3 regions of the Paenarthrobacter sp. NCHU4564 genome follow, and region 3 is predicted to be linked to each of the others. Evidence: predicted binding sites of a transcription regulator. Region 3 holds the regulator's gene; each other region holds the start of a gene.
The links. Region 3 encodes LexA, which represses DNA repair genes until DNA is damaged. Its sites were predicted from a motif close to TCGAACANNTGTTCGA; they were not measured.
Positions count from the first base shown of each region.

Region 1: ACSVIE_RS04840 (shikimate dehydrogenase) is a predicted target of LexA. The motif match lies at 6,217-6,232, and genes of this name have one in related genera.
Region 2: ACSVIE_RS14625 (LexA family protein) is a predicted target of LexA. The motif match lies at 3,538-3,553, and genes of this name have one in related genera.

Region 1 is NZ_JBQLIS010000003.1:176,967-184,765, reverse strand. It holds gene ACSVIE_RS04870 (WD40/YVTN/BNR-like repeat-containing protein) at 1-110, shown strand, start outside; gene ACSVIE_RS04865 (MoaD/ThiS family protein) at 118-405, shown strand; gene ACSVIE_RS04860 (hypothetical protein) at 447-683, opposite strand; gene ACSVIE_RS04855 (FG-GAP-like repeat-containing protein) at 935-3,667, shown strand; gene ACSVIE_RS04850 (MFS transporter) at 3,783-5,105, opposite strand; gene ACSVIE_RS04845 (IclR family transcriptional regulator) at 5,307-6,077, shown strand; gene ACSVIE_RS04840 (shikimate dehydrogenase) at 6,287-7,183, shown strand; gene ACSVIE_RS04835 (bifunctional sugar phosphate isomerase/epimerase/4-hydroxyphenylpyruvate dioxygenase family protein) at 7,183-7,799, shown strand, end outside.
Region 2 is NZ_JBQLIS010000014.1:28,071-35,869, reverse strand. It holds gene ACSVIE_RS14660 (SOS response-associated peptidase) at 1-159, shown strand, start outside; gene ACSVIE_RS14655 (hypothetical protein) at 221-430, shown strand; gene ACSVIE_RS14650 (DUF2188 domain-containing protein) at 619-876, shown strand; gene ACSVIE_RS14645 (hypothetical protein) at 901-1,038, opposite strand; gene ACSVIE_RS14640 (hypothetical protein) at 1,054-1,455, opposite strand; gene ACSVIE_RS14635 (hypothetical protein) at 1,455-1,769, opposite strand; gene ACSVIE_RS14630 (Y-family DNA polymerase) at 1,802-3,100, opposite strand; gene ACSVIE_RS14625 (LexA family protein) at 3,093-3,524, opposite strand; gene ACSVIE_RS14620 (ATP-dependent DNA ligase) at 3,702-4,715, opposite strand; gene ACSVIE_RS14615 (LysR family transcriptional regulator) at 4,914-5,825, opposite strand; gene ACSVIE_RS14610 (amino acid ABC transporter ATP-binding protein) at 6,018-6,836, shown strand; gene ACSVIE_RS14605 (amino acid ABC transporter permease) at 6,842-7,477, shown strand; gene ACSVIE_RS14600 (amino acid ABC transporter permease) at 7,477-7,799, shown strand, end outside.
Region 3 is NZ_JBQLIS010000012.1:41,965-49,763, forward strand. It holds gene ACSVIE_RS13315 (histidinol-phosphate transaminase) at 1-519, opposite strand, end outside; gene ACSVIE_RS13320 (LysM peptidoglycan-binding domain-containing protein) at 577-936, opposite strand; gene lexA (transcriptional repressor LexA) at 1,285-2,031, shown strand; gene ACSVIE_RS13330 (ATP-dependent DNA helicase) at 2,083-4,146, opposite strand; gene hflX (GTPase HflX) at 4,139-5,701, opposite strand; gene ACSVIE_RS13340 (class I SAM-dependent methyltransferase) at 6,268-6,882, shown strand; gene dapF (diaminopimelate epimerase) at 6,863-7,799, opposite strand, start outside.

The DNA of each region.
Region 1 (7,799 bases), on a different contig from region 3:
TGGCAGTCGCGGAAGCGACGGTGCTGGCAGAGGCTGCAGAGGTCGTCGAGACAGCTGCGAAAGCAGCCGGGACGCCCGGGGACACTGCCAGCGCTCCGGTACCCGGTTAGGTCCGTTGTGGCTGACATTACGGTCCTGCTGCCTGGCGTCCTGCAGCCGCTCGTCGGCGGACAGTCCTACCTGACTGCGTCCGCCGACGGTGCTGTGACCGTTGGACAGTTGCTGGACACCGTGACCGGTGAATACCCGGTGCTGGCCCGGCGCCTGCGCGATGAAACCGGTGCGCTCCGCCGTTTCGTGAATATTTACGTGAACGGCGATGAGGTCCGGAGGCTGAAAGGGCTTGATACGGAAGTTGCGGGCGGCCAGGAGGTCTTGATAATCCAGTCCGTGGCCGGCGGCTGAGCTGGTGTTCGGGGTCGGGCCAGGCTCACTGTGACGGTAGTTCAGGCGACGCGCCAAACACTGCATTCGTCGGTGTTGATGGCTTTCCTCATCCCGGAGATGCGGTCCATGATCCAGACAACACCGATTCCCGGCGCTGTTTCCTGGACGAGTCCGCGGCGGACCACCACGTCATCGTAGGCGGGGCCCACGGACAGTCGGGCCTCGATTTCGTCTCCGCGGTGAAGCTGGCTGACGGCTCGGATTCGTGTGGTTCGGGTTGTGGCATCCTTCAACATGGTGTCCTCCTCCTGACTGGAGCTTGTGCCTGCAGTTGCCGGCTATTCCAGTGTGGAGGGGCAATGTTGCCGACGTATTTCGGCGTGGTTAGGGTCCGGTAAGCATTGCGGGCTGGTCGCGTTGCGGGCTGCTGCCAGAAGACGCGCCGAGTGTTGGCCCGGACTTCCGCGGGCTGGTGCGGACCCCGCTGTAACCTGATGTCGGTTCTTGAGACTCACAGGAACCACAGCCTCCGCCCCCGGGAGATTTCATGGGTTTCTTGCGTCGTTCCATTGCGTTGTCCACAGGCTTGGTGGTGTTCGCCACCGGCCTGTTTTTCGTTCAGGCGCCGGCCACCGCCGTGCCGGCACCAACACCGGACAATCCCAACGTCAGGTTCGTCGAGGGAACCCCGCATTCGGAGCATACGTTCGAGGGCCCGGCCGGGGTGGCGACGCAACCAGCCGACGAATCCGCCGATGTCGAATCCCTCCTGCGGGACGGTGCGGCCGCAACCGGCCCGGGCGGCAATATCCGCGTGAAGCTCGTGACAGCCAAGCTGGCCGACAACACGAATGCCGTCTCCATGGCCGGGGCCGAGCAGGCAGTTGTTGCCACCAGTAATTACTGGAAAGCCATGACGGACAACAAACTCTCCATGTCCGTGGCCAGCAAGGTCGCCGGCTTCCAGTCCAAGGCGAGGTCCACGGACAGCTACAGCACCATCATGTCCACCATCACCAGCGAACTGACCTGGGCTCCGAATCCCTACACGGCACTGGTGATCTTCATCCCCACCAGCACCCTGTCCGGCAATGCCCTGGGTGCCGGCTACAGCAGTGGCAGCTACAGCGGCAGGGTCCTGCTGCCGCAGATCAGCAACTTCACCAACAACGTGATCAGCCACGAGTTCGGGCATGTCATCGGCTTGATGCACGCCGATGCGCTGCAGTGCGGCAGCGGAGCCTCGGACGTGGGCGTCAACAGCAACGGCCAGTTCACCGATCCCTCCTGTTACGTCCGCGAATACGGCGATACCACTGACATCATGGGCGCGGCGCAGTTCGCATCACCGGTGGTCAGTTCCACCCTGTGGGACTATGCGGGCTTGGGCCGCGGAGATGAGATCCGCGACGTCGGTGTGGCCACGGGTGTCAAGAGCTATACCCTCAAGCCGTGGGGAGGCACGGAAGCCCAGCGGGCCATCAAGTTCACGGACCCCGTCAGCAAAGAGGTCTACTACCTTGAACTGCGGCAACCGGTCGGCTACGACAGCTACCTTTCCGGCGCAGGCCGGGAAGGAAACCGCGGCGTAAAAATTGTCCAGCGTGGCGGCGCCACCATTGCCTCCTCCCTGATTCTCATGCCGGACACACGGCCATTCAGTGGCTGGTACAGCTCCAACCATGCCTGGCAGGCGGGCTCGACCTTCACCACGTACACGGGCACACAGGTGACCATCAACTCTGTCAGCTCCACGTCCGCCACGGTCACCATCAACGCCGACCCCAAGCTGAAGGCGCGCATGCGCTTCTCGGCCGGGGATTTCGACGGCGACAAACTCGCCGATGTCATCTCCCGCGAAACCGACGGCTCCCTGCTCCTGTACGCGGGCCTGCCCGGGAACCGGCTGGCCAACCCGGTCCAGATTGGCTCCGGCTGGGGGATCTTTAATTCCGTGATCGGCACCTCTGATTTCAACGGTGACGGTTTCCCGGACATTCTGGCCCGGACCAGTGACGGCGCACTCTGGCTCTACCCCGGCAACGGCAAGGGCGGATTCCTGGCCCGGAGCCAGGTGGGTGTTGGATGGCAGGGCTTTACGAGGTTGCTGGCCGTTGGCGACTTCAGTGGAGACGGCCGCGCGGACCTGATGGCCACGACCACCGACGGCCGGCTGTGGCTCTACCCGGGCAACGGCGCAGGAGGCTTTCTGACGCAGCAGCAGGTTGGACAGGGATGGGATGCCTTCACCAGCCTTACCCCTGCAGGCAGCTTCGGCGGCGGGAAGGCCGGGCTCCTCGCCCGCACGGGCGATGGCACCCTCTATGTCTACCCCGGCGATGGCAAGGGGGGCTTCCTGCCGCGTGCCGCCGTCGGGAGCGGTTGGAACCAGGCCGGTGACATTGTTGGCGGGCAGGATCTGACCGGTGATGCAACCGCCGATGTTCTGACCGCCAGCGGCGCGGACATGCGCGTCTACCCCGGCGACGGGTCCGGCTTTGCCGACCGGCTCGCCATCGGTACCGGATGGAGCGCGTTCCGCCAGGTATGGGAAGCCGGGGACTTCGACGGCGACGGCGTGGCCGACATCCTGGCCCGCGGCACTGACGGCGCACTCTGGCTCTACCCGGGCAACGGCTCGGGCGGCTTCCTGCCGCGGGTCCAAGTGGGGAGCGGGTGGAACATGTTCACCGCGGTTCTGTCGGCAGGTGATTTCGACGGCGATCGGCGCCCGGACCTGGTGGGCCGGGCCTCCGATGGAACGCTGTGGCTCTATCCGACCGACGGGTCGGGGCGATTCCTGCCCCGGAAACAGATCGGCACAGGCTGGCAGGGCTTCACGCAGTTGCTGGCTCCCGGCGACTTCACGGGTGATGGCAAGCCGGACATCGTGGGCCAGACCGGCGACGGTGTGTTGTGGGTCTACCCGGGCAATGGCTCGGGCGGGTTCCTGGCGCGGAAACAGATCGGAACCGGCTGGAACATGTTCAACCTGGTGCTTCAGGCAGGGGACTTCAACGGCGACGGACGTGAAGACCTGCTGGGCCGCGCAGCCGATGGCGGGTTGTGGCTGTACCCGGGCAATGGTTCGGGCGGGTTCCTCCAGCGCTCGTACCTTGGTTCCGGCTGGAACATGTTCTCCGGCATGGCCGCCCTCGGCAACGGGTTCACGGGTACCGGTGATCCTTCCGTTGTGGGTGTTGCCGGAGACGGCACACTGCTCATGTATTCCGGAACCGGGCGCGGGGCCTTCAAACCGGTGGTGCTGAACCCGCGGTAGATGGTTTTTCCTGTGGGAAACGCGGGAATGCCCGGCATGTCGGGGAACATGCCGGGCATTTTCGCGTGTCGTCACCGATGGACGCGCCCTGGAACCGGGAAGGGCGCAGCGGGTGTTACTTGTGCAGTCCCAGCTGGGCCGTGGGGACCTTGGCAGATTCACGGGCAGTCAGCGCGGAGACGGCAGCGATCACGCAGATGACACCGCTGAAGATGGTGATCTGGACCCATCCGCCGGGCTTGGTGCCGCCCATGGCCGTGACGATCGCCGGAGCGAAACCTGCCATGAGGAAGCCGAGCTGGGTGCCGATGGCCAGGCCGGAGAAGCGGACCTTGGTGCTGAACATTTCACCGTAGAAGGACGGCCATACGGCGTTGGCTGCTGCGTATCCGAAGGAGAAGAACACCACGGAGACCAGGAACATGAGCGGTACGTTGCCGGATTCCAGCGTCAGGAGGAAGACCGGGGTCATGATGGCACTGGCCAGTGCGCCATAGATGAAGACTGGCTTGCGGCCGATCTTGTCGGCGAGCATGCCGAACAGGGGCTGCGTGCCCAGAGCCACGATGTTGGCCACCACTACCAGCCAGAGGGTGATCGTGCTGCTGACGTGGGCCACATCCTGGGCGTACTTGATGGCCAGGGTGCCGAAGACCGTGCTGACTGCGGCAATGAAGGCGCAGCAGATGACGCGGAGAACGTCCCGCCAGTGCAGTCTCAGGAGGTCGGCCACGGGAAGTTTGGCGATCTGGTTGTTCTTCTTGGCTTCTGCGAAGGCGGGCGGCTCATGCAGTGTGCGGCGGATGAAGTAGGCAACGATGACCACCACGGCGCTCAACCAGAACGGGATGCGCCAGCCGATGCCGTACTTGATGTCGTCGGGCAGTGCCACCACCGGGATGAAGACCAGTGCTGCCAGGATTTGGCCGCCCTGGGTGCCTGTCAGCGTCCAGGAGGTGAAGAAGGAGCGGCGGTTGTCCGGCGCGTGTTCCAGCGTCATGGATGAAGCGCCGGCCTGCTCGCCGGCCGCGGAAAGGCCCTGGCAGAGACGGGCCAGGACCAGCAGGACCGGAGCCCACCAACCGATGGTCTTGAAGTCGGGAAGGCAGCCGATCACGAAGGTGGCCGCACCCATGAGGACCAGGGTAAACATGAGGACTTTTTGCCGGCCGATCCTGTCACCGAAGTGACCCAGGATGATGGCGCCGACCGGACGTGCGACGTAGGCGAAGCCGAAGGTCGCGAAGGACATGATGGCTGCATTGGCGTCAGCGTCAGGGAAGAAGACGTGCGGGAAGATCAACGCTGCGGCGGATCCGAAGATGAAGAAGTCGTAGTACTCAACGGCGCTGCCCAGGAAGCTGGCGAGTGCGGCTTTCTTGGGTGTACCCGTTGTTGATTCAGTGCCGGGCGTCGCTGACGGCATTGTTTGGCTCATGGGAGGTTCCTTCTGTGACAACGATGTCGCGGGTAAAGCAAGGAGGGATCGCGAGCGAGGTGCGGCTGGCTTATCCCGACAGTAACCACATGGTGAGAGCTACTTGTGCAATACAGCAATAGTGGCTGTGAGTGCGGTCACTTGTCAAGAGAAGTAATCACCATCTAGAAATAGCTCTCACTATGTGGGAGCATTTCCCTTATGAGTGTGAAAGAGGACACAAAGACCGACATGGTGGGCAAGGCTCTGAGCCTTTTGGTTTTGCTTGGCGACGAACCGAAGGGCGCCAGCGCCGCGGACCTTGCGCGAAGTGCGGGGTTGCCGTTCAGCACCACTTACCGACTGCTTGGCTCGCTGACACGCGACGGGTTTGTGGACTATGAGGCGGATGGTCGCCGCTATCACCTGGGCCTTCGTGTATTCCAACTTGGGCAGCGGGTTTCCAACCATCACGGTTTTGCCGCTTCTGCACTGCCCGTGCTCCAGCGAGTCACCGAGCGAACACATGAGGCCACCATCCTGTCAGTGCGCGACGGCGACCATCATCTGACGGTCAACAAGGTCGATGGCCCCAAGACTTTCCGGGTGACCAGCGATCCGGGCCATCTCGGAGCCCTGCATACGACGTCGGTTGGCAAAGCGATCGTTGCCTTCGAAGAGGACGTGGAACGCAAGCGTCTTCTGGAGGAGCTTCCGCTGGAGGCCTTGACGGAGCACTCCATCACGGACCGCGACAAGTTCCGCGAGGAGATCGAGCAGGTCCGCCGCCAAGGCTACGCAGTGATGGATGAGGAAAACGAGATAGGGATGCGGGCAGTGGCTGTCCCGGTCCTCAATTCCCAGGGCCATGCCTTCGCTTCGATCGCCACCGCTGTTCCCGTGTTCCGCCTGACCATGGAGGAACTCATCGCCCATGTGCCCACCCTGCAGGAAGCCGCTGCCGAACTCGCGGCCCGCCTGCCCCAGCGCTGACCCAACTGGGTCGCATTAGTGCGCGTTTTGACCGCGCTAAACGCGCTTAAGTGCGACCTAGTTGGGGCGAGGGGGAGCTGCAGGGGAAAGATGTTCGCGATAAGAACAAGCGTGCGGAATATGAACAACTGTAGTAATCTGAATCATACGTTCGGTCCGAACAGCGTTGAACGCTTCGGGCAGGCCGTGAAAGTAAAAGGAGCTTGAGGATGAGCAACCGAGCCGAATCCGTTCTGGTGGGCCTGATTGGCGAAGGCGTGATGCCCTCGCTGACTCCGCCCATGCATGAACGCGAGGCCGATGTGCAGGGCCTTCGCTTGCTGTACCGCCCCATCGACCTGCTGGAGCTCGCGCTGCCGGCCACCGCCGTCGGGGATCTCCTGACAGCAGCCCAGCGGATGGGCTTCAACGGCCTCAACATCACTCATCCGTGCAAGCAGTTGGTGCTGGGGCACCTTGACGAAATTTCCGACGACGCCGCTCGCCTGGGTGCCGTAAATACGGTCCTGATCCAGGACGGCCGGTTCGTCGGCCACAACACGGACTTCTCCGGCTTCGGCGCGGCACTCAGCAATGGACTCCCGAAGGCCAAGCTCGACCATGTAATCCAACTGGGTGCCGGAGGTGCCGGATCCGCCGTCGCCTATGCCCTGCTCAAGGCCGGCGCCAAGCACCTTGACCTTGTGGACATGGACGCAAGCCGTGCCGCCGAACGCGCTGCCGAACTCGGCGAACTTTTCCCGGCCGCAAGCATCACCCCGCGCAGCACCTCTGAGCTGAGCCAGATTATGGCCCTCGCCGACGGCCTGGTGCACTGCACCCCCGTTGGGATGGCCGCCCACCCCGGCCTGCCCCTGGACATCGACCTCCTGGAACCGCGGCACTGGGTGGCGGACATCGTCTACCGCCCCATTGAAACTCAACTGGTCCGCGAGGCGCGCGCCAAGGGTTGTGACGTGCTCGACGGCGGTCGCATGGCAGTTGGTCAGGCGGCGGACGCGTTCAAGATCTTCACTGGCAGGGACGCTGACCGCGACCGCATGCGTGAACACTTCCTGGACCTCATCGCCGCCGAAGAATCCGCACTCGTGAAGGCGGCCCACTGATGCGCACGGGAATCGCCACGGTCTGCCTGTCCGGGACGCTCAAGGAGAAGATGCAGGCCTGCGCCATCGCCGGGTTCGACGGCATCGAGATCTTCGAGCAGGACCTCGTCACCTCCTCGCTCAGCCCGGAAGACGTTCGCAAGATGGCGGCGGACCTGGGTCTCGGCCTTGATCTGTACCAGCCGTTCCGCGATTTCGACGGCGTCACACCGGACCTGCTGAAAGCCAACCTCAAGCGCGCGGAAGCCAAGTTCAAGCTCATGGCCCGCCTGGGCATGGACACCATCCTGGTCTGCTCCAACGTGGCCACAGCGACCATTGACGATGACCAATTGCGGGCAGAACAGCTCAGCGAACTCGCCGGACTGGCGGGCGACCACGGCGTCAAGGTCGCCTACGAAGCCTTGGCCTGGGGCAAGTACGTCAACGACTACGAGCACGCCTACCGCCTGGTGGAGATGGTGGACCACCCCAACCTGGGCACGTGCCTGGACTCGTTCCACATCCTCTCCCGCGACTGGGACACGGCGCCGATCGAGGATATCAACGCGGAGAAGATCTTCTTCGTTCAGGTAGCCGACGCCCCCAAGCTGAGCATGGACGTGCTGTCCTGGAG
Region 2 (7,799 bases), on a different contig from region 3:
CGGTTCGCCGAATGGCTCGACCCGGACCTGACCGACAAAGCCGACGTCCAACACCTGCTGGACTCGCTGCCCGAACCAACACTCACGCCCCGGATTGTCAGCACCCGCGTCAACAGTGTCCGCAACAACGGCCCCGAACTGATCGAGCCGGCCGAGTGAATCATCCCGCCCGCGGACACGGCTTGGAGCAGGACCGTCCGATTGGGAAGATCGTTCGCTGATGGAGACTCTTATTGTCGTGGGTGCCGTCCTGGCAGTGCCGGCAGCAGTGAGCATTCTCGTGGTCTGGAGGATCTTCCGTCCTGTGAGGAAGGAAAGATTGCCTGCGCACAGGGGAAGTTTCCAGTCCCAGCGGGGCAGGGTCTACAGGAAGAACGGCACATACCGTAATGCATCGCCCAGCGACGGCGGCAGTGGCAGCGGGTACTAGCTCCGCAGCCCTCCACCGTGCACGCAACGACGGCCTCAAGCCTGGAAATGGTGTGTGATGGCGCCGCCTCCAAAAAACTTTCACTTTTCCCGTCACGATTGCCAACAAACGGGCACGTACCAAGGGGCAGTGCGTCCATTGGCCGTTAGGCTGACGCAAATCAGTTCGTACCGTAGGAGAGGATCGAAATGACCAAAGGCAATGACAACGACCGGTACGTAGTTCCCAACAACGACCGCGGTGGTTGGGACGTCAAGAAAGAAGACGCCAAACGGGTCTCTGCTCACGAACCCACGAAAAAGGCCGCTGAGAAGCGGGCCAAAGAAATCGTTGAAAACACGGGGCGCGGGCACGGCGAAGTCCGCATCCAGAACAAAAATGGAACATTCATCGACAGCGACTCGGGATCCAAGAACGAGTCACCCGCCAAGGACACCAAACACTAGCCACGGCCAGGCGCCGCACGGCTGCTAGCTCGTGCGGATGGCGATGGCCTTGGAGCCTTCCGGGATCAGTGCTTCGGCTGCTGCTTTGGCTTCCTCGTACGTCGGTCCTTCGGCTTCGACTTGGCTCAGTTCGCCGTTGCCGGCTTCTACGGTCAGGGTCACTTTCACACCCATAGCCTAGGCCGCCAGGTCCGCGCGGACCCGGCCCAACGCCGCCCGCAGCGGGGCAGGGTCCGAGATGTTCCGCAGGTCCACCGGGCGGCGCCCGCCCAGGGTGGGGGAGGGGACCATCATCCACAGCGCGAAGTAGTTGTGGGGGATCCGCAACTCCAACGCCCGTTCGAACAGGCCCGTCACGACAGGGTTCAGGGACAGGTCGGCCCGGAACTGATACCCAGGACAGAAGGTCCCTTCGTCGTCGATGAAGACACGGACCAGCTGCCGCATGGCAGGTTCTGGGTTCTCGTGAACGGCCGAGAGGCGTTCCCGGACCTGTTCCAGGCCGGGCAGGCCGAATTCGTCACGGGTCCGGTCCCAGAGCTGGTCCGGGATGGGGGAGCGGTACAGCTTGGCTGCCACTAGCTGATGGATTCGATCTGCCACTGAGTGGCCATGGGTTCCCGCCGCAGCGTGAACGTGCGCAGCTCCGCACCGGCGGACGGGAGCGCGGCCTGGACCTGCCAGTGTTCGACACTGACGAGATCGCCTGTTCCGACGGCGGCGCGGTTGCGGGTTTCCCACCATGCGTCCCGGGTGTACCAGTGCGCGGTGTGTACGTCGGGGTCGACCATCCAGATCCGGCCGTCGTGCCGGATCGCCAAGGGTGTCCCGTTGGGGCTGAACCGGACTGCGACGTTCTGGCGGGTTTGTGGTTTTTCGGGGGCAAGAGTCATGGGTGGACTCTCCTTTCTTGCTTTGGCGCCGGTCAGGCGGCTTTGACGAGGGGGAGTTCGTCCCAGTGGGTGGTGTACCTGGGGGAGAGCATGTCGCGTTTCATGGTCCAGTCCGGGCCGCCTTTGATCCCGGCATGGCCCAGGCCGATGGATCCGCGGCCGTACCGTTTGGTTACGTCTTCGAGCAGGATCCCGATGCCGCGTTCTTCGTGCGGGTTCTCGAACAGCTCCAAGGGTTTCTGGTTTCCGGACGGGCGCAGGTCGGTGACCATGATCCCGGCCCGGACGTACTTCACGCCCTCGAACACTTGGGGGAGCAGGGCGTGGGCGGCTTTGGTCAGGATCACCGGGTCCGCTGTGGGCATCGGCAGCGCCAGGCAGACCGAGGGGAAGGATTTTTCGTTCGGGTTGAAGTGCGAGGTCGCCGCGAACGCGGTCAACACCTTCGCTTGGAGGTCGTGTTTGGCCAGGCGGGCACTGGCCATTTGCGCGTATACGCTCATGACCTGCCGCAACCCCGCCGTCGTCGTGATCGGTGTCGAGAACGAGCGGGAGAAGATCAGCTGGTCCCGGCCTATTCGTTCCTCTTCCATCGGGATGCAAGGGGTGCCTTGGAGTTCCAGGACGGTGCGCATCGTGACGATGGAGAACTTGTCCCGGATCGCGACCGGGTTGGCCCGGGTAAGGTCGGCGATGGTGAAGATTCCCATCGCGTTCAGCCGCGTGGTCAACCTTGTGGCCACACCCCAGATTTCAATCACCGACAGCCGGGACAGCAGCGCTTCGCGCTGGGCTGCCGGGACTGATTCCCACCGGCACACCCCGCCGAAGGCGGGGTTGTTCTTCGCCCACTTGTTGCACAGCTTCGCCAGCGTCTTCGTCGGTGCGATACCGACGCAGACCGGCACGCCGACGTTCCGCCGGCACGCGGCCCTTATTTCCCTGCCCAGCGCCAGCAGCTCGTCCGGTTCGCCCTTGACCCCGAGGAAGGCCTCGTCGATGGAGTAGACCTCCAACCAGGCCGAGTAGCGGCCCAGCAGCTCCATCACCCGGGCGCTGATGTCGCCGTAGAGTTCGTAGTTGCTTGAGAGGGCCACCAGACCCCATTCCTTCGCCCGGGGCCGGAGCTTGAACCATGGCTCGCCCATGGCAATGCCCAGGCGTTTGGCTTCCGGAGACCGGGTGACCGCGCAGCCGTCATTGTTGGAGAGCACAATGAGCGGCTTTCCCTCCAGGGCCGGGTTGAAGGCGCGTTCGGCCGAGGCGTAGAAGCAGTTCACGTCCACGTGCGCGATCTCCTGCATCCGGCGCATCACCGCGGGCTTAGACATGATGCAGGCACCTCGTGGCCACGCCCCAGATCGTCAGATCCGACAAGGCCGGAACCCTAATATCCGGGAAACGCGGGTTGTCGGCCTGCAGGACCACCCCTGTGGCTGTGATCCTCAGCCGTTTGATCGTCAGTTCCCCGTCCAGGACGGCAACGACGACCGACCCGTCCTTCGGTTCCAGGGCCCGGTTCACCACGAGCTCGTCGCCGTCGCTGATCCCGGCCTGCTCCATGGATTGGCCGGTCACCCGGACGATGAACGTGCTGGTCACGTCCTTGACCAGGTGGGCGTTGAGGTCGATCCGGCCGTCGAAGTAGTCCTGCGCGGGCGAGGGATAGCCGGCGGCCACCGCTATCGGTGCCACCAGCACCGTCACCGCAGAGAGTCCCGCATTTATCACACGGGGGCCAACTATCACGCCCACAACACACCTTTATTCGAAACTTTGTTCGAAAAATAACTGTACTCCACAGGGCCGACAAGATAAGCCGCACCAGGGGCGGCGTAGACGGGTTGCACACCAATGGGGACAGCTTTGAGCTGTGCGGAGGGCTCCACCTGACCCCAGTGGGCACAACCCGTCCACCGCGAGAATGAGGCGTTAGCGGTTGTGGAGATGCGGCGGAAGTTCGACGTCGGCCGGGTCCAGTTCCGGACGAAGCCGGAGCAGGGAAAGCGGGTGGCGGAAAGACTTCCCGGACCATGCGACGTCGGCGGCGACCTCGACCACGATCGGTTCCACCAGGGTCAGGTGGACCGGGCCCTTGTCTTTACTGAATCTGTTCAGCGAGGACTCGCTGGTTTCTTCCGGCCACGGGTGACCTGGCTGTCCCGGGCGCAGATGCCGGCCCAGCTCACGCCCTGCCCGGGTGGAAAGAACCGTGGACCGGCCCACGATCCGCAGTGTCCCATCGACCGGCAAGCCGGCGATGATCGCCTGCGGCTGCGTCACCGGGCCGATGACGGCTGCGCAGACCGCATCAAAAGTGCTTTTGGTCTTCAACTTCAACCAAGACCGCGAGCCGTCGTATGGTTGGGAACCGCCCTTGAATACCAGCCCTTCAACCCCTGTTGCGGGCAGATCCTTCAACCAGGTCTTCGCCAGCTCCATGTCGGTGGTGGCGGGGGAGAGGTTCAACGGCGCGGTCCATTCCCGGCCCAGTTCCTCGAGCAGCCGCCGCCGCCCCGTGAACGGCACCGACCGGATGTCCTGCCCGGCAACGGCCAGCAAGTCGAAGGCCGCATACGCGGCCGGCAGCTCACGGACCAGGCCCGGCAGCACCGCCCGGGAGGTGACCATGCGGCGCTGCAACGCCTCAAAATCCAGCCGGTCCCCATTCCAGATAACCGCCTCACCATCGAGCACAACACCGGGCGGCACTTGCTCCTGGAGGGCTGAGGCCAGATCCGGCAGGACCTTCGTCAGTTCCTTGCCCTGCCGTGACCACAGCGTCACCCCGTCCGCCTGCACCAAGGCAACTGTCCTGTACCCGTCCCACTTGGGCTCGGCCCACAGCCCGCCCGGCAACGCCCCGGGGCCAGGGAAACTCTTGATGAGTTTGGCCAAGGCAACAGCAACCGGAGGTTGCAGTGCCCGCGGAATGGACTCGCCCATACGCCCAAGCCTAAAGGACCAAGATCACAAGGGACCTTGGCTGTGGTCCGGCCTGTAAAGCTCGTAGGGGCGCGTCATTTCTCGGTGCGAAGCAGTCGCCGAGCTGTATAGCGCCTATCCGTTCGCTTTGGTGGGTGACCCGCAATGCGATTCCTGAGCCACGTCTCCAAGTTCAGTGCAGGTGGGCGCAGGCTCCGACTATGCCGGAAGGTACTCCTTATGCAACATGCGCATGTGTTCTTCTGTGAGCTTGATGAGTGCTTGGGTTCCGGGGGAGAGGCTTGTCGGGTCCCGGGTGATGATGGCGAAAGTTTCGATCAGCGGTGGTTCGAGGCTTACCCAGTTCAGCTTCTCCGTGTATCCGAGAGCTTGTGCCACCGGCACTGAGGCGACAGCTGCTGCCGTTCCGGCGGCGGCGACGGCCAGGGCAGCTGAGCCGGTTTCGACTTCGATGTCGGGATTGAAGGCTATTCCCAGTGTCTGGGCACGTTCGCTCAACTGACGACGTGTGGGGTCGTTTTCGGCCCACCCTGAGTCGGGAAGGACGAGTGGGCGCTGCAGCAGCCCGTCGATCGTCACGGGCCCCTCCAATGCTGGTTTGGTATGGAAGTAGGCGGCTTCGCAGGACCAAAGTACGTCGCTGATGGTCAGTCCCCGGGCGTCAATGGGCAGGGCCACAACCCCGGCTTCCAACCGACCAGAGCGGACCAGCTCTACAACCTGGGCTGAATTCGAACCGATGACTCGGATGTTGATGTTGGGATACATCGCCCGGAATGCCGGTATCAGCCCGGAGAGCACGTACTGGCCACTGTTGAACATGCCGAAGGTGACCGTGCCCTCTTGCCGGTCCCTGATGCCGGTGACAGAGTCTAGGGCGGCCTGATAATCGCGAGCCACTTTCTTGGCATGAGGTAGGAACTTGTGGCCTGCCTCGGTGAGGGTAAGGCCTTGCTTTGCACGGGTAAAAAGCGCAACACCTACGCTCTGTTCGAGCTTGCGGATCTGCTCGGAGAGGGTCGGCTGGGACACGCCCAGGTCCTCGGCCGCCTGCGTCAAGGAACCTGCCCTTGACGCGGCCAAGAAGTAGTTCACCTGAAGAATCGTCACCGTTTCTCCTTTCTCCTTCTTTGAGTCGTGGTGCTCCGCAGCTTATAGGTACTTGCTTGAGCATGTATAGCGAAGTCCTATGTGAGACCGTAAAAAGACCGCGCATTGGGGAAAGATAGGTGATTTTTGCTGCGGAACTCTTGTAAACCAAAGGTGATTCAGATTACATTTCCTTATCCCTAGTCAATACCTATGGATCAATCTCCGAAGAAGGCAATCCTCATGGAAACAGCGATAGTCCCCGCCGAGTCCCCGCCCATGTTGGGCGCGGTTAACGTTCAGGGCCTGCATAAGAACTACGGCGTAATTGAAGTCCTGCATGACGTCAGCCTGCAGATGGCTGAGGGTGAAGTAGTTTCAATCATCGGCCCTTCGGGAGCGGGCAAGAGCACGTTCCTCCGGTGCCTGAACTATCTGGAAGTCCCCACGGCGGGCACCATCACCATTGGCGGCACAACCGTCGACGCCAGCGCGAAGCGTCCGGACAGGGCCAGCTTGCAACGGCTCCGCCGCGTGACCGGGATGGTGTTCCAGAGCTTCAACCTTTTCCCACACCTGACGGTGATGGAAAACATCAGCCTGCCACAGCAGAAGGTGCTGGGCCGCAGCCGCGATGAGGCCCACTCAGTAGCTGAATCTCTGCTGGCCCGGGTCGGCTTGGTCGAGAAGAGCGATCAGCACCCTTCCCGCCTCTCCGGCGGACAACAGCAGCGCATTGCCATCGCCCGCGCCCTGGCACTTTCACCGAAGGTCATGCTCTTCGACGAACCAACCTCTGCACTGGACCCTGAACTCGGCCTGGAAGTGCTCTCGGTCATGCGAGACCTGGCCGATGAAGGCATGACGATGCTTGTAGTGACCCACGAAATGCAGTTCGCCCGGGATGTCTCCGACCGGGTCATGGTCATGGCGGGTGGCCGCGTACTCGAGCTGGGACCCAGCCAGGAAGTCATGACCAACCCCACCCACGAGCGGACCAAGAAGTTCCTCCGCGCAGTACTGGACCGGTGACGGTCATGCTCGCGCAAATCGCTTCCGGCATCGGAATGACCCTGCTCATCACAGGTGCCTCACTGGCCATCGGAGCAATCCTGGCGCTGCCTTTGGTCGCCGCCCGGCGTTCGCCGTGGACTCCTCTGCGGGTCGTTGCCACGGCCTACATCGACGTAGTCCGGGCCATCCCTCCCATTACGTGGCTGTTCCTGATCTACTTCGGCCTGCCGCAGTACGCCCTTCGCCTGGACTCAGTGTCAGCGTCGATACTCGGGTTCTCCGTCATCGCCTCGGCCTACATGGCCGAAACATACCGCGCCGGCCTGCTTAGCATCCCCAAAGGCCAGTGGGAGGCCTCGACGGCTCTGGGCATGCGTTTCATGCCGATCACCCGGCACATCATTACCCCCCAAGCCTTCAAAGTCACCCTCCCGGCCGTAGCCGCCTATGCCATAGCCCTTATCAAGGACTCCGCACTTGCTTCAACCATCGGTGTCCACGAGATCACCTACCAGGCAGGCTTGGCTTCCAAAGCCTCCCATCAAGGCTTGTTGTCATTCACGATCGCAGGTCTGCTCTACATTGCTATCAGTTTGCCGCTTGCCTTGGCCGCACGACGCGTTGACAGCACCCTCCGCCAGAAACTCGAGGTGGCGTGATGACTCTCATCGATCAATGGATTTCTTGGCTACCGGCACTGTCACCAGGACTCAGCGTCAGCCTCGGCCTGACGGGACTGTGCCTGCTGTTTGGAATGCCACTGGGGCTGCTGCTGGCCGTCGCCATCGAAAGCCGGCTCGTTCCTCTGCGGATCCTGGCACTGGTCGTGGTGGAAGTCGGCCGAGGGGCTCCGGCTCTGGTGTTGCTGTACTTGCTCTACTTTGGCCTGCCCGAAGGAGGCATCACACTGCCGGCTTTCACCACCGCAGTCATCTCCTTGTCTTGGACCACCGGGGCCTACTCCAGCGAATTGTTCCGCTC
Region 3 (7,799 bases):
GCCCGTGGGATTGTTCGGGGAACACAGGAACACGATGTTGGCTTCGGTCTCGAGCACCTGGCGGGCCGCAGAAGCGGCATCCAGCCCATAGTTCTCTCCCCGGATACCGCTGATGTACTCGGTGTCCGTGCCGCTGGCCAGGAGGGGGTACATGGAATAGGTGGGCGGGAAGCTCAGTGCTTTGCGTCCCGGGCCGCCGAAAGCCTGCAGGATCTGCTGAAGGACCTCATTGGATCCGTTGGCCGCCCAGATGTTGTCAGCAGACAGGCCGTGCCCGAGGTACTCCGCCAAGGCTACCCGAAGCTCGGTGAACTCACGGTCCGGGTATCGGTTGAGGCTGGTCGCAGCCGCGGCGACGGCCTCGGTGATGGCTGCCTGCACGTCGGCCGGGACGCCATGGGTGTTCTCGTTGACGTTGAGCAGGACGGGGACGTCAAGCTGCGGTGCGCCGTAGGGGCTCAGTCCACGCAGGTTGGTCCGGAGGGGAAGGCGGTCAAGTCGCTCAAGCTGGTCACTCACCACCACAGTTTAAGGGGCCGCGGCGACCCGCCGGTAACTGTGACAGCTGGAAGCACCTCAGCCGGCGGGAACGAAGAGCTGCTGGCCCGGCTGGATGCGTCCGCCCGGGAGGTCGTTGAGCTGGATGATCTCGGCGATGACATCCCGCGGATCGCGGTCCGGGGCGGCGGCCCCGGCAATACCCCAGAGCGATTGGCCGGGCTGGACTGTCACGGAGACAGCCACGGGCGGCTGGAGCTGGGATGGGGAATCCGATGCCTTGGCCGGAGAGGTAATGAAACCGGCCAGGCTCAGGAGGGCTGCTGCCAACAGCATGGCCGGGATTCCGAAGAAGACAATCCTGCCGCGCCGGGTCAGCCGGATACGGGCCGGAACGGGGGTACTGCGGAAATCACTGAACGCGGTGACTGCGGACATGAGCTGAGCCCTTCTAAGCGATTGCCTGGGCCGGAAACCGGACAGGCTGCCAATTCTTGTGTCCCCCCGGCCCGAACCGATGTTCGAACGCAGCGTCCGGACATTCCATGCGAGCCAAGGATTTATAGAACACATATTCGAACCTTGCTATGACATTTTTAGCACTTATCAACGAACGATGTCGAGACTCGCTAGAACAAATGTTTGATAAACGCATGCGCCTGACCTACGTTTGACTGAAGGAACAAGCACTGTTCCAGTGGAACAGGAGGGTCTGACATTTTTCGGACCCCCATCCCCGGACACCTCCTTGTGGAGGCCGGGCGGAGCGGAAGGGCAATGGCGTACATGGCATCCAAGGCCAACGGCGGCGGGGCACCCCTGCGGAGCCAACAGCCCCAGAAAAGTCCCAAAAGCCTGACCGTCCGTCAGAAGAAGATCCTGGAAACCATCCAGCGGTCAGTCAATGACAACGGGTACCCGCCCAGCATGCGTGAGATCGGCGACACTGTCGGCCTGGCAAGCCTGTCCAGCGTCACGCACCAACTGTCCCAGCTGGAGAAACTCGGGTACCTTCGCCGGGACCCCAAGCGTCCAAGGGCAATGGAAGTCCTGATGCCCCTGACGCTTGACAGTGGCGCCGCGATTCCGGGCGTGGAAGCACCCGCAACCCTCCGCACCACCGGCGGGCTGGCCGTCACGGAACTCGCCAGCGCGAGCGACACCGCCATGGTTCCGTTGGTGGGCCGGATTGCTGCCGGCGGTCCGATCCTCGCTGACCAGACCGTAGAGGACGTCCTCGCACTTCCCCGGCAGCTGGTAGGCCACGGCGAGCTGTTCATGCTCAAGGTCGCCGGCGACTCCATGATCGATGCCGCGATCTGCGACGGCGACTGGGTAGTGGTGCGGCGCCAGAACGACGCCGTCAACGGAGACATCGTGGCGGCGCTGCTGGACGACGAAGCTACCGTGAAGACCTTCAGGCAACGCGACGGCCACACATGGCTGCTGCCGCAAAACACCCAGTACGAACCCATCCTTGGTGACCAGGCCACCATCATGGGCAAGGTCGTTTCAGTTCTCCGCTCGCTCTAGCTTCGGCGCTGCGCCCGCTGTGGCTTCAAGGCTGTTCCCGCTCCTGGAGCGTCAGCCCGTGGAGGCACTAAGCCTGCGCAGAACGCCCTGGACCACCTTGCTGTCCGTCGTCGCCCAGAACGGCGGGAGGGCAGCACGCAGGAACGCCCCATAGCGTTCCGTGGAAAGCCGCGGGTCCAGGACCGCGACGACCCCCTTGTCCCCTGTGGAACGGATCAGCCGACCGGCGCCCTGCGCCAAACGAACCGCGGCATGCGTGGCCGAGACGGCCATGAAGCCATTGCCGCCGGACTGTGCCACAGCCCGCGACCTTGCCGTCATCAGAGGATCGTCCGGACGGGGGAAAGGTATCCGGTCAATGACCACGAGCCGGCACGAGCCGCCGGGCACGTCTACCCCTTGCCACAGGGACATGGTCCCAAAAAGGCAGGTATCCGGTTCGTCGGCGAACTGCTTCACCAGCGCGGCCATTGTGGATTCACCCTGGCAGAGAATGGTGTCATCGAGTCGCAGGCGCATGGCGTCAGCTGCTTCCTCTGCCGCCCGCCGTGAAGAGAACAGGCACAGTGCTCCGCCGCCGGATGCCCGGATCAGGTCTTCCAGCTCATCGAGCGCTTCCGGGGAGGTTCCGCGCCCGGGCTTGGGCAGGTGCTGCGCGACGTAGAGCACACCCTGCTTTGGATAGTCGAAAGGCGATCCGACATCCAGGCCTGTCCAGCTTGGCGCCCCGTCGCCCACAAGTCCCAGTCCCCCGGCAGCCGGCTCAAATGCGGATCCGATGGCCAAGGTGGCGGAGGTAAGCACCACGGTGTGGCCTGCGAAAAGCCCTTCCCTGAGCCTTCCTGCCACACTGAGGGGAGCGATGTTGATCAGGGCGGGGGCGGTTTCATCCGGTTGGGAGTAACCCTGCTGCGGATCGAATGTACTGTTCCTGGAGAACCAGACGACTTCGCGGTTTTCCTTCGCAGCGAGCAGCCGCTCTGACAGTTCCAGGATGAGAAGAAGCCGTGACCGCGCGAGCTGCCTGCCGCCGTCGACCGCGTTCTGGCCCGACGAATCCGGCTTGAAGTCCGAGAGCGCGGCACGCGCAGCATCACGCAACTGGTCGATGCAGTCCAGTTGTTCATCGTTCAGGCCGTTCGGCAGCAAGCCGTTGGGAACTCCTGCAATTGCCAGGTCCAGCCTATCGGCCGCGGCGTTGAGGGCATCCACGGTAATCGCCGTGTGCTTCCGGGCACTGGATGCTGCGGCGTGCACCATGGCCACCGACAATTGGCCCGACACAGCACCGGTCACGCGGTCCTGGAGCTCATGGGCTTCATCCACCACCACGACGTCGTACTCGGGAAGGACAGCAAGCCCTTCAAAAGCGCTGACAGCAAGCATCGCATGGTTGGTTACCACGACGTCGGCTTCTGCAGCCCTGGCCCTGGCCTGTTCGCTGAAGCATTCTTCTGCCAGGGGGCATTTCTGCGCTCCCAGGCACTCCATGGACGTGACGGACACCTGCCTCCAGGCCCGGTCCGTGACGCCCGGCATCAATTCGTCCCTGTCACCGGTGGACGTGGTCTCCGCCCACTCCCTCAGGCGCACCACTTCCTTGCCCAACTGCGACGACGGCCCACCCACAGACGCCGCGAAGTGCGGGACACTGGTGTCCTCGCCCAGCGAAAAGAGCTGGCCTTCGGACGGTTCCTCGCTGGGAAAACCACCCTCGAGTTTCTGGAGGCAGACGTAGTTGGCCCTGCCCTTGACCAGCGCCACGTTCACGGGACGGTCCAGGGCAGGGCCAATGGTCTCCAGGAGCCGGGGAAGATCCCGGCCAACAATCTGTGTCTGCAGGGCCAGGGTGGCGGTGGACACGAGCGTGGGTTTGTTGCTGTCCATGGAATGCGCGATCAACGGAATCAGGTACGCCAGTGACTTACCCGTACCCGTCCCCGCCTGCACCAACAGATGTTCCCCGGACTCGATGGCACGGGTCACGTGCTTGGCCATTTCATGTTGCCCGGTACGGCTTTGGCCGCCCATCCCGGCAACAGCCTTTTCCAGCAACCCGAGGGTGAACTTCTCCCCCGGCGACTCGACGACGTCCGCCGCCACCTTTTCAACCATTGGTGACGAATGACTCCAGTTCAGCGGCCAGCCCTTCACGGACCATGGCCACCACGCGCGTGCCGTCTTCCTGGTGCTCAAGGCTCAGGATTTCCGCGTCCGAAGAGTGGAGCTTGCTGATCAGCTCGCCGCGGTTGTAGGGAATGAGCACGTCCAGCCGGACACCGGGCCGCGGGATGGCCTGGCTGATCGTTTCCAGCAGTTCCGCGATGCCCTGCCCTGTGCGGGTGGACACCACGGCATGACGGGGCTCTTTCTGCTTCAGACGCTCCACGACGAAGGGATCGGCGACATCCACCTTGTTAAGGACAATGATCTCCGGCACCTTGCGGGCGTCGACTTCCGTGAACACCGCCCGGACAGCAGCGATCTGCCCTTCCGGGTCCGGATGGGAAGCGTCCACCACATGGAGGATCAGGTCAGCATCGGCAACTTCCTCCAGCGTGGAGCGGAATGCCTCCACCAACTGGGTAGGCAGCGACCGGACGAAGCCCACAGTATCGGCCAGCGTGTAGCCGATTCCGTCGGGCGTCTGCGCCCTGCGGACCGTGGGGTCAAGGGTAGCGAACAGGGCGTTCTCCACCAGGACTCCCGCGTCAGTCAGCCGGTTCAGCAGGGACGACTTACCGGCATTGGTGTAGCCGGCAATCGCAACGGACGGAATGGCATGACGACGGCGGTTGGCCCGCTTGGTCTCGCGCGCAGGCTTCATCGCGGCGATCTCCCGACGCAACTTGGCCATCCGCGTACGGATGCGGCGGCGGTCGAGTTCGATCTTGGTTTCACCCGGACCACGTGAACCCATGCCGGCGCCGGCGCCGCCCACCTGGCCACCGGCCTGCCTGGACATCGACTCACCCCAGCCGCGAAGCCGCGGAAGCAGGTATTCCAGCTGTGCCAGTTCCACTTGGGCCTTGCCCTCGCGGCTCTTGGCATGCTGGGCGAAGATATCAAGGATCAGGGTGGTTCGGTCCACGACCTTGACTTTGACGATGTCCTCAAGGCCACGGCGCTGGGACGGGGACAACTCAGTGTCCACCACCACGGTGTCAGCGCCGGTGGCGGCAACAATGTCCTTGAGCTCCTGCGCCTTGCCGGAACCAAGGAACGTACCGGGATCCGGCTTCATGCGCCGCTGGACAAGCCCGTCCAGGACCTCGGACCCGGCCGTCTCCGCCAGGGCCGCGAGCTCACGGAGCGAGTTCTCCGCATCGGCCAGCGTTCCTTCGGTCCAGAGACCGGCGAGCACCACCCGTTCCAGGCGGAGTTGGCGGTATTCGACTTCGGTGACGTCTTCGAGTTCCGTGGAAAGGCCGGCAACACGGCGCAGTGCGCGACGTTCGGCCAGGTCTTCCTGCTCTCCGTCGTAGACGCTGTGCTCTTCATCAAGGGTGGAGATGGCCTGGGCCTTGCCGAACACGCCTTTGTCCTGGTTGTCCCCGGATGCCTGCGCGGGGACATCCTTGGAAAGAATCCGGTCGATGACGGCCTGGATCTGTTCAGGACTCATGTCCTGGGCGTCGGAATCGGATCCGGAATGGTTCTGGGTGGTCATGGTCTCCTTAGACTGTTCGGCTATTCCAGAATAATGCTGATTGCGTGCGCGTGGGGCAGTATTCGCGCTGGGCTGACGGGATTGGGCCAAAAGGGCCTCCTGTGATCTGAACAGGCAGCCGGGTTTCCCCGTGCGTGCTGTAACAAGCGGGTGCTTTTCATCAAGCGGGAGTCCGCTGCGGAGGACCATCCCGGCGCCGGGAAAATGCCAACTCATGGCAGCCTGCCGACGCGGTGACCGATTCCTGAATGGAGCGGTATCCGGGCGATGGCAAGTGCGGAAGAGGTGATCTTTTACTGAGCCCGCGGCACCGTATCCTTGATGGTAAGCGGTGGGCGGATGAGCCGGATGGATCCTGCCTGGCGGAATTGCCGGTGGCTGATGCTGTTCAACGCAGATGCGGTTGAAGCCAGATCAGCGACGGCGTGCGTCGCGGGCGGTGCCGGTGAGACGGCCGGTTACTCAAAGATCAAGAACATGCATTCAACACTATCATCCGGTGTCAAATTGGCCTTCTGTGCTTGCAGTTTCCCAAGCGGCCCCACGGGCAACTACGCTGGCAAATTATGGAGTCTGCACACTATTTCAGCGCCCAACCGGCCGGTCCCTTTGTCCGGAAGCCGCTCACGGTGGAACTGGCCGGAGCGACCCGCCACGTGCACACTTCATCCGGGATCTTCAGCCCCGACGGGATCGACAAAGGAACTGCAATACTGCTCGCAGAGGTTCCCCCGCCCTCCCCGCAGGGCAACCTGCTGGACATTGGGTGCGGGTGGGGCCCGATTGCCCTCACCATGGGGCTGATGGCGCCCTCTGCGCAGGTCCATGCCGTGGACGTCAACGAGAGATGCATCGTTCTGACCAACGAGAATGCGCAGTCGCTGGGCCTGCCGAATGTCAAGGCAAGCCTGCCGCATGAGGTGGATCCTGCCGTCGAGTTCGACACTATCTGGTCCAATCCGCCCATCCGCATCGGGAAAGCCGAACTCCACACCTTGCTGCTCACCTGGCTCCCCCGCCTGGCGCCAGGCGGCAGTGCATGGCTGGTGGTTCAGAAGAACCTTGGCTCAGACTCGCTGCAACGGTGGTTGGCCACGGAACTGGACAACACCTTCAGCGTCAGCCGGGAAAGCACGTCCAAGTCGTTCAGGATCCTCCGGGTCAGGAAAGCGTCCCGGTAGCAACGATCACAGCGGGGCCACTCAGTTCGACGTGTTCCCTGCCGTCTTCACCCGGGAAGAACTTGACTCCCACCACTCCCCCCGGAACGTTCACGTTCCAGGCGTTGGGTGCGGTGCTGCCCGCCCAATGCCGGATGGCGACGGCCGCAGCGCATGCACCTGTTCCACAGGACTGCGTCTCGCCCACGCCACGTTCGTGGACCCGCATGGTGATGGTTCCCACGCCATCGTGGACCAGGGGTTCTGCGGGGACAACGAACTCCACATTGGTCCCGTTGACGGGCTTGGGATCCACCACCGGCGCCTTGTACAGCTGGGTGGAGGTCAACTCGGCCATTTCCGCCAGCGCCACCACCGTGTGCGGATTACCCATGCTCACCGACAGCCCTGGCCTGGCAACCTCAAGTCCCTCGGCGCTGACCAAGGCATCCATGGCTTTGCTGGTGGCTTCGGCAGGGAAGATGAACTCCCAAGGGCCCATGTCCACGGCATAACCATGGTCGGTCCGTACAATCTTCTTGATGCCTCCGCGGGTTCCTATGGTGAGGACCTGGCCGGATGCCAGTTCCACCAGGCCCTCCTCAATCAGGAAATGAACGAAGACCCGGACGCCGTTGCCGCACATCTCCGACAGTGACCCGTCCCCGTTGCGGTAGTCCATGAACCACTCGGCGGCAGGATCCTGTGCCAAGAGTTCCCTGCCCTCCGGCAGGAACCTGGACGGAACGGCACGGATGAGCCCGTCGCCACCAATTCCCCGGTGCCTGTCGCACAACTGAGCGACTTGTTCCGGGGTGATCGTGTGGTTGTCAGCGGGATCTGCGATCAGGACGAAATCGTTGCCGGTTCCATGCCCCTTGGAGAATCGCAGGCCGGAGAGCTTGGCTGCGGGCTGGGAAGCAGTTGCAACCGTGGGC